Linked DNA regions of Cytobacillus luteolus. The protein of the gene in region 1 interacts with the protein of each later gene in a pairwise test. Links are inferred from orthologs where the notes say so. Each region holds a gene or a part of one and is shown in the gene's direction. Other genes may lie near its edges.

What was found.
Region 2: the proteins of dnaI (region 1) and dnaB interact in binary tests that used the Bacillus subtilis proteins (3 or more experiments, as listed by UniProt). The link is inferred for Cytobacillus luteolus from one-to-one orthologs.

Annotation. Positions count from the first base shown.
Region 1 is NZ_JAGGKM010000004.1:297,069-302,502, reverse strand. What follows is about bases 1,517-4,286. They hold dnaI (primosomal protein DnaI), read left to right. Parts: upstream 1,517-2,318; coding sequence 2,319-3,254; downstream 3,255-4,286. Other genes in these bases: ytxC (putative sporulation protein YtxC), read left to right, coding at 3,529-4,286; J2Z26_RS13530 (replication initiation and membrane attachment family protein), read left to right, coding at 1,517-2,291. Outside these bases: J2Z26_RS13540 (cytosolic protein), read left to right, coding at 1-218; transcriptional regulator NrdR, read left to right, coding at 349-807; more of J2Z26_RS13530, read left to right, coding at 885-1,516; more of ytxC, read left to right, coding at 4,287-4,395; thrS (threonine--tRNA ligase), read left to right, coding at 4,781-5,434. UniProt on the Bacillus subtilis protein: Helps load the DnaC replicative helicase onto single-stranded (ss)DNA and simulates the helicase activity; in the presence of DnaB more helicase activity is seen.
Region 2 is NZ_JAGGKM010000007.1:33,859-36,686, forward strand. It holds dnaB (replicative DNA helicase), read left to right. Parts: upstream 1-646; coding sequence 647-2,011; downstream 2,012-2,828. Other genes in the region: J2Z26_RS18200 (DHH family phosphoesterase), read left to right, coding at 1-37; rplI (50S ribosomal protein L9), read left to right, coding at 34-480; J2Z26_RS18215 (adenylosuccinate synthase), read left to right, coding at 2,224-2,828. UniProt on the Bacillus subtilis protein: The main replicative DNA helicase, it participates in initiation and elongation during chromosome replication. Travels ahead of the DNA replisome, separating dsDNA into templates for DNA synthesis.

The DNA of each region.
Region 1 (5,434 bases):
TTTCAGAAGAACGCGGAGAGATGAGCGTTTCCGTATCTAAAAAGAGAAAAGCATTTATGGTGATAACGGTTATCTCTGTTAGACCATTTGAAACAGCTATAGACTTTTCGGTTACTACCGAAACAAGTGTATTACCTATGGACTTTGGATACAGTAAGCGATTGGTTCAGTTTATGTATAAAGAATTAGACGGGATACTTCCTCTTCTAAAACGGTAAAAATGTGGAATGAATTAAAACTTGTACTAAGACAAGCTTTCTTATAAGATTGAATTAAGAGCAACTAACTTGACGGGGAATGATGTGTACTCACTTTTTCTCCTAATAGCAGTAGATTGGAGCTGATCTTATGAAGTGCCCAGTGTGTCAAAATAACGGAACTAGAGTACTTGATTCTCGCCCAGTCGATGATAGCAAATCTATTAGACGAAGACGGGAATGTGAAAAGTGTTTACATAGATTTACCACATTTGAAAAGGTTGAAGAAATCCCTCTAATCGTAGTTAAAAAGGAAGGGATTCGTGAAGAATTTAGCCGCGAAAAAATGCTACGTGGTCTAATTAAAGCTTGTGAAAAACGTCCTGTCTCATTGAAACAATTAGAAGATATAGCACATGAAGTAGAGAAAGAGCTTCGAAATCAGGGTAACTCAGAAGTGAAAAGCGTAGAAATCGGTGAAATGGTAATGAACCGTTTATCAAAAATAGATGAAGTAGCATACGTTCGCTTCGCATCTGTGTATCGACAATTTAAAGATATTAACGTCTTTATCGAAGAACTCAAAGAGCTTATCAATAAAGACAGATAGAGAGCTTATAGAATTAAGCTCTTTTTTCCTTTAAAATAAGAGAAAGATTATTATTTAACGGAAAGTTGAGTGAAAGTATGAAACAACAACAACACTGGAAGGATCTTCTGCCAATTGATCGTTATATCGTGCGCTCTGCGGACATGCTAAATGAAAATGATCGAAAGGTGCTCACTCTCCTTTATCAACCGTTAATCGGCACAAAGTGCTTTAGCCTCTATATGACCCTTTGGAGTGAGTTAGAACAAAATCGAATGTGGGGTGAAGAAACAACACATCACGGTTTAATGGCTATTATGCAAACTAATCTAAGAGACATATACCAAGAGAGATTGAAGCTTGAGGCAATTGGCCTAATGAAAACATTTGTGAACGAATCAGACGATAATCGCCTTTTTATATATGACATACAGGCACCATTAACACCTAAAGAATTTTTTACTGACGGTGTTCTAAACATTTTCCTCTATAATCGACTAGGAAAAAATAAATTTATGATGTTGAAACGGTTTTTTTCTGGGGCAGAAATTGATTCACAGAACTTTAAGCCTATTACGAAAAACTTTAATGAGGTATTTAGCTCGATTAATCCTTCTGAAATGGCTGTAAATATTAATGAAGAAACAACTGGTAATACACAGCTTGACCAAAATAATAGTTTTTTCGATCGACAAGGAAAACAAGAAATTCACTTTAGTGAAGATCTGTTTGATTTTGATTTGTTTTTTGCTGGTATATCTGAGGTTATGATACCTAAAAAATCCATTACACCAAAAGTACAGGATGCAATAAAAAAGCTGTCGTTTCTCTATTCTATTGACCCGATACAGATGCAAAATATTGCTATGAGTGCAATTAATCATAATGAAATGATTGATATTGAAAAATTAAGGAAGGCAGCAAGGGATTGGTATCAGTTTGAACATGGAGACCATCTTCCAGCACTTTCAGAAAGAAGCCAACCAATTCCTTATCAAACAATGGCTACTCGTGAGCCGGAGTCAAAAGAAGAAAAGTTGATTAAGCAACTTGAGACAATTTCTCCAAGGGCTCTGTTAATTGATATATCCGGTGGTGCGGAACCTTCATCTGCAGATATGAAAATTATTGAAGATGTTATGTTCGGGCAACAGTTGTTACCTGGTGTCGTAAATGTCCTAATATATTATGTAATGCTACGTTCAGATATGAAGCTTACAAAAGGGTATGTAGAAAAGTTAGCCAGTCATTGGTCGCGTAAGCAAATACGTACTGTTCCTGAGGCTATGACATTGGCAAAACAAGAACATCGTCAATATCAAAATTGGGCAAAAACAAAAAGTGAACCAAAGCAAAATAAGCGTAAGGCGGTTCGAACTGAAATGTTACCAGACTGGTTGCATCAGGAAACTTCTGAGAAACAAGAAGAATCTAGTCAGAAAGATTTCGAGCATGAGAAACGTGAGTTAGAAGAAAGAATTAAGAAGTTTAAAAAGAAAACGTAATTCATTTAATTGTAAGGGGTGAACATAATGGAGCCCATTAATCATTCGTTAAAAAAACTAATCAGTAATGACAAATTCAAGAATCGTTTTGATTCCTTAAAAAGAGAAGTGTTAAGTCACCCACATATTAAAAGCTTTATTGAAGAACATAAAGAACAGATTACGGATGACATGATAACTCGTAGTTTAGGGAAATTATACGAATACATTAATCAGAGCAAGGAATGTGACCAATGTGCAAGCCTAGAAGCTTGTAAAAACATGCTTCAGGGTTATCATCCACACTTAGTACTAGAAGGCAAGATTATCGGTCTTAATTATGATCGATGTCCAAGGAAAATTCTTCATGATGACCGTTCTAAATTCAAGTCATTAATTAAAAGTATGTATATACCTAAAGAAATTTTACAGGCTTCTATTGATCGTATTGATTTAGATGACCCTGCAAGATTTAAGGCCATTTCAATGGCGCAAGATTTTGTAGAAACATATGATAGTGATAAACCAGGTAAGGGATTGTATGTTTATGGTCCATTTGGAACAGGAAAAACCTATATTCTAGGTGCCATTGCCAATGAGTTAGCTAGCAAAAATGTACAGTCTATGCTTATCTACGTACCAGAGTTCATGAGAGAGCTTAAAGGCTCATTACAGGATTCTTCTTTTTCGGAGAAAATCGAGGCAGTAAAAAAAGTACCAGTATTAATGCTTGATGACATTGGGGCTGAATCAATGTCTAGCTGGATTCGAGATGATATATTAGGAGCAATCCTTCAATATCGCATGTTAGAAAATAAACCCACCTTCTTTACCTCAAACTTCGATTATACTCAGCTTGAACATCATCTTGCCTTTACACAAAGAGGTGAGGAAGAACAAGTTAAGGCTGCTCGAATCATGGAGAGAATAAAATATTTAGCAAAACCGGTTGAATTAAGAGGCAAAAACCGTCGAAGTGAATAGAGTCAATCCTTTAAAGGGTTGGCTCTTTTTTGTACATATGAAATTAGTTGTGATTAATCCTTAAAGTTTACTGCGGCCAGCTCCAGCGCCTAGCCTCTCGAGGTCAAATAACCTTTGCCATAAAAAGTCGAAGAGCAGACTTTTTCTGTCACAGAACATTTGCTTGTCGGGGCTGATCAAGGCGCTTGCGCTTTTGTTCTTAAAAGTTCTTATTCTAAAATTTCGCCTGTCCCCATATACATAAAACAGGTATTGTTGAAAAGGGGGGACAAACTTGATTGAGATTCACTTTCAAGAATCCTTAGATGCTTTAAAATTATATGAACGCCTTTGCTCGGCACAACAGGAGCGTAACATAAATTACATAGATGTATTATATGAACAAGAAAACATAATTACGATATGTATAGATAAAAAGAGTAATGAGCTAGTGGATTCTTTTATTATTCCAGTGATAACAAGCTTTTTTATTGAGACGAAAGAAGATATTTGGATGCTATCAATGATGCAAGAGTTATTTTACTTTTCCGATTTTGAAGAAAGACAACAAATATTAGAGATTGCTAGATCCATAATCGAAGGTGAGCGTAAGGGGATTCCTGTTATTGCAGACTTAGTGCCTAGAGAAGAGTTGATTTCTACTTCGTTAAGTACACTGCTAACAGATTCGATTTCCTTCTCATTCGAGTCATTCATTAAGTTCCGGTTAAAAGACTATTCGGATCGATTGCTACAATATGTTGAAATATCAATTGATGAATATAAGCTAGAACAAGAATATCAGAATTTCATTCAAAATCTAAGAGATTATATCACTGAACGGGATTCGAAGTTAGAGCACGTTAACATATTGCATAATGATCAGTTTTTATTGTTTAGTGAGCAATTTTCTGAAATAAAAAGAGATGAGGTTATAAAATACATTGATCGAAAGTTAATTCAAAGTTATCCAATGTATATTGACTCATCCATAATAGCACCACTTGTTTCAATGAACCCAAGTTCGATTAATTTATATACAAATCAAGTTGATGATGGGATGGTGCAAACCATCCGTAACATCTTCCAAGAACGAGTTAGGATATTCTCAAAAAAAGAATTTATCGAGTCTCAGCACTTATTAGTTCATAAGAAAATATAAAAAAGGTTTTCACTGCTCTTGATTTCTAAAAAAATTAGAACTATAATACTCTACATATAATAATCATATAAACAAGTTATGATGAGGACATGAGTGTGTAAAACCGGTTCCAAGAGAGGGAAGACCAGGCTGAAAGCTTCCTAACACGATTGTACACTTACCACCTTTAAACTTCAGTAGTGAACATTAACACTAGTTAACAAAGTAATTACTGACGGCCATTACCGTTACCAAATTCTTGAGCCATTTTTGAGGCAATGATGAGATGCTTAGCTTATCATTCACTAAAATGGGAACAAGGGTGGAACCACGAGATATAACTCGTCCCTTTCTATAGGGACGGGTTTTTTTATTTTTCAAAAAAACATATGTAGGAGTGAACATGATGTCAGATGTAGTAAAAATTGCATTTCCAGATGGAGCAGTGAAGGAATTTCCAAAGGGGATTACAACTGAAGATATTGCTGGGTCAATTAGCCCAGGATTAAAAAAGAAGGCATTAGCAGGAAAACTAAATGGTAGTCATATTGATTTACGTACAGAAATCAACGAAGATGGAGAAATTGCCATCATTACTCAGGATACAGATGAAGCACTTGAAATCATGCGCCATAGTACGGCCCATTTAATGGCCCAAGCGATTAAGCGCTTATATGGTAATGTAAAGCTTGGTGTAGGACCAGTTATCGAAAATGGCTTTTATTATGATATTGATATCGAGGAGTCATTAACACCAGAAGATCTTCCGAAAATCGAAAAAGAAATGAAGAAAATAATAAGTGAAAATATAGATATTGTTCGTAAAGAAGTGAGTAGGGAAGAAGCATTAAGTCGATATGAAGAAATAGGTGATAACCTAAAAGTAGAACTAGTGGGAGCAATCCCAGAAGGTGATACGGTAACAATTTATGAGCAAGGAGATTTCTTTGACCTTTGTCGAGGGGTACATGTCCCATCAACAGGAAAAATTAAAGAGTTCAAGCTATTAAGTATTGCTGGTGCTTACTGGCGTGGAGATAGTAAAAATAAAATGCTTCAG
Region 2 (2,828 bases), on another replicon or contig:
TATAGATGAATATATTGAAGGAGGCAAAAAATCATGAAGGTAATCTTTTTAAAGGATGTAAAAGGAAAAGGAAAACAAGGTGAAGTGAAAAATGTGTCAGATGGGTATGCACACAACTTTTTATTCAAACAAGGTGCTGCTATTGAAGCCACACCTGCTAATATGAAGATGTTAGAAGCTCAAAAGAACAAAGTGAAACAAGAGGCTGCTCAAGAACTAGAAGAATCAAAGCAATTAAAAGAAAAAATTGAAGCTTTAACGGTAGAGCTAACTGCAAAAGCTGGTGATGGCGGGCGATTATTTGGCTCAGTAACTAGTAAACAAATTGCAGATGAGTTAGCAAAAACTCACAAAATAAAAATTGATAAGCGTAAATTTGATCTACCAGATGGAATTCGTTCTCTAGGTTTTACAAATGTCCCACTTAAGCTACATCCAGAAGTTACTGCTACAGTTAAGGTTCAAGTGAAGGAGCAGTAATTACCATTGATAAAAAGCTTTGCTATCATATACAATTATGAAATGTGATTTTGTTTAATACAAATCACATTTTTTCTTATATCCATATTATTTTAGATTTCTAATTCATAGATAATAGATTAATATAATAGATAGATAACACCTCTAAGGGAGAGTGAAGAAAAAGATGAGTACACTACTTGCAGATCGTATTCCTCCCCAAAATATTGAAGCTGAGCAAGCTGTGCTAGGAGCTATTTTTCTAGAACCAGCATCATTAACGTTGGCATCAGAAATATTAATTCCTGATGACTTTTATCGTGCTTCTCACCAAAAAATATTCAATGCAATGCTTAATCTTAATGATAAGGGTGAACCGGTCGACTTAGTAACCGTGACTGCTGAATTAGCTGATGTAAAGCTTTTAGAGGAAATAGGTGGGGTATCTTATCTTAGTGATATTGCAAACTCTGTTCCTACAGCTGCCAACATTGAATATTATGCAAAAATCATTGAAGAGAAATCGATACTTCGAAGACTAATAAGAACAGCAACGACCATTGCTTCAGATGGATATTCAAGGGAAGATGAAGTAGAAGCCCTTTTAAGTGAAGCTGAAAAAACAATCTTAGAAGTTGCTCAACGTAAGAACGCAGGGGCGTTTAAAAACATCCGTGATGTATTAGTTGAGACATATGATAATATTGAAGAATTAACAAATCGTAAAGGCGATGTTACTGGTATCCCTACTGGATTTACAGAATTAGATCGTATGACTGCTGGCTTTCAACGAAATGATTTAATCATCGTTGCCGCTCGTCCTTCAGTAGGTAAAACAGCCTTTGCGTTAAATATCGCACAAAATGTGGCCACGAAAACAGATGAAAATGTTGCTATCTTTAGTCTTGAGATGGGGGCAGAACAGCTTGTAATGAGGATGCTCTGTGCTGAGGGAAATATTAATGCACAAGCACTACGTACAGGTGCATTAACGGCAGAGGATTGGAGTAAGCTGACAATGGCTATGGGAAGCTTATCAAATTCAGGAATTTTCATTGATGATACACCAGGTATCCGAATTAGTGATATTCGCTCAAAATGCCGCCGTCTAAAGCAAGAAAGTGGCTTAGGTATGATTCTTATTGATTACCTTCAGTTAATCCAAGGAAGCGGGCGTAGTGGCGAAAACCGTCAACAAGAAGTATCAGAAATTTCTCGTTCACTTAAAGAACTAGCTCGTGAATTAAAGGTTCCTGTTATTGCTCTTTCTCAGCTTTCTCGTGGAGTTGAGCAAAGACAGGATAAGCGTCCAATGATGTCAGATATTCGTGAATCAGGAAGTATTGAGCAGGATGCTGATATTGTTGCCTTCTTGTACCGTGATGATTACTATGATAAAGAATCAGAGAACAAGGATATTATCGAAATTATCATTGCAAAACAACGTAATGGTCCTGTTGGAACAGTATCATTGGCCTTCGTAAAAGAATATAACAAGTTCGTAAACCTAGAAAGAAGATTTGATGACACCAATATACCACCAGGTGCATAGTATAAAGGAAGGACCTTCCCAATCGGGAGGGTTCTTTTTTCGTTTATTGGAAAAACTAATAATGCAAGTTGATATTTCACGAACAAATAAAATACTATCATTAAAATTGTTCGGGTTTAGTTGACTTGTGTGGTTAGAATTGATAAGATTAGTATGTTTGATACATAAATGAACGTAAAATAAGTTAGAGTTCACTCGGAGGTGCTAAGCCTATGGCTTCAGTAGTTGTTGTTGGAACACAGTGGGGAGACGAAGGTAAAGGTAAAATTACAGATTTTTTATCTGAGAACGCGGAAGTGATTGCTAGATATCAAGGCGGTAACAATGCAGGTCACACAATTAAGTTTAATGGAGAGACCTATAAACTACACTTAATCCCGTCAGGAATCTTCTATTCAGATAAAATTTGTGTAATTGGCAACGGAATGGTTGTTGATCCGAAAGCACTTGTAACAGAGTTAAAATACTTACATGATCGTGGTGTAAGCACAGATAATTTAAGAATTAGTAATCGTGCACATGTGATACTACCATATCACTTAAAATTAGATGAAGTTGAAGAAGATCGTAAGGGTGCTAATAAAATTGGTACAACTAAAAAAGGAATTGGCCCAGCCTATATGGATAAAGCAGCACGTGTAGGAATTCGCATGGCTGATTTGTTAGATCGAGAAATATTTGAAGAAAAATTAACTAACAATTTAGCAGAAAAAAACCGTTTATTAGAAAAAGTTTATGAAGTTGAAGGATTTAAAATAGAAGATATTCTTGATGAGTATTTTGAGTATGGACAACAGGTTGCGAAATATGTATGTGA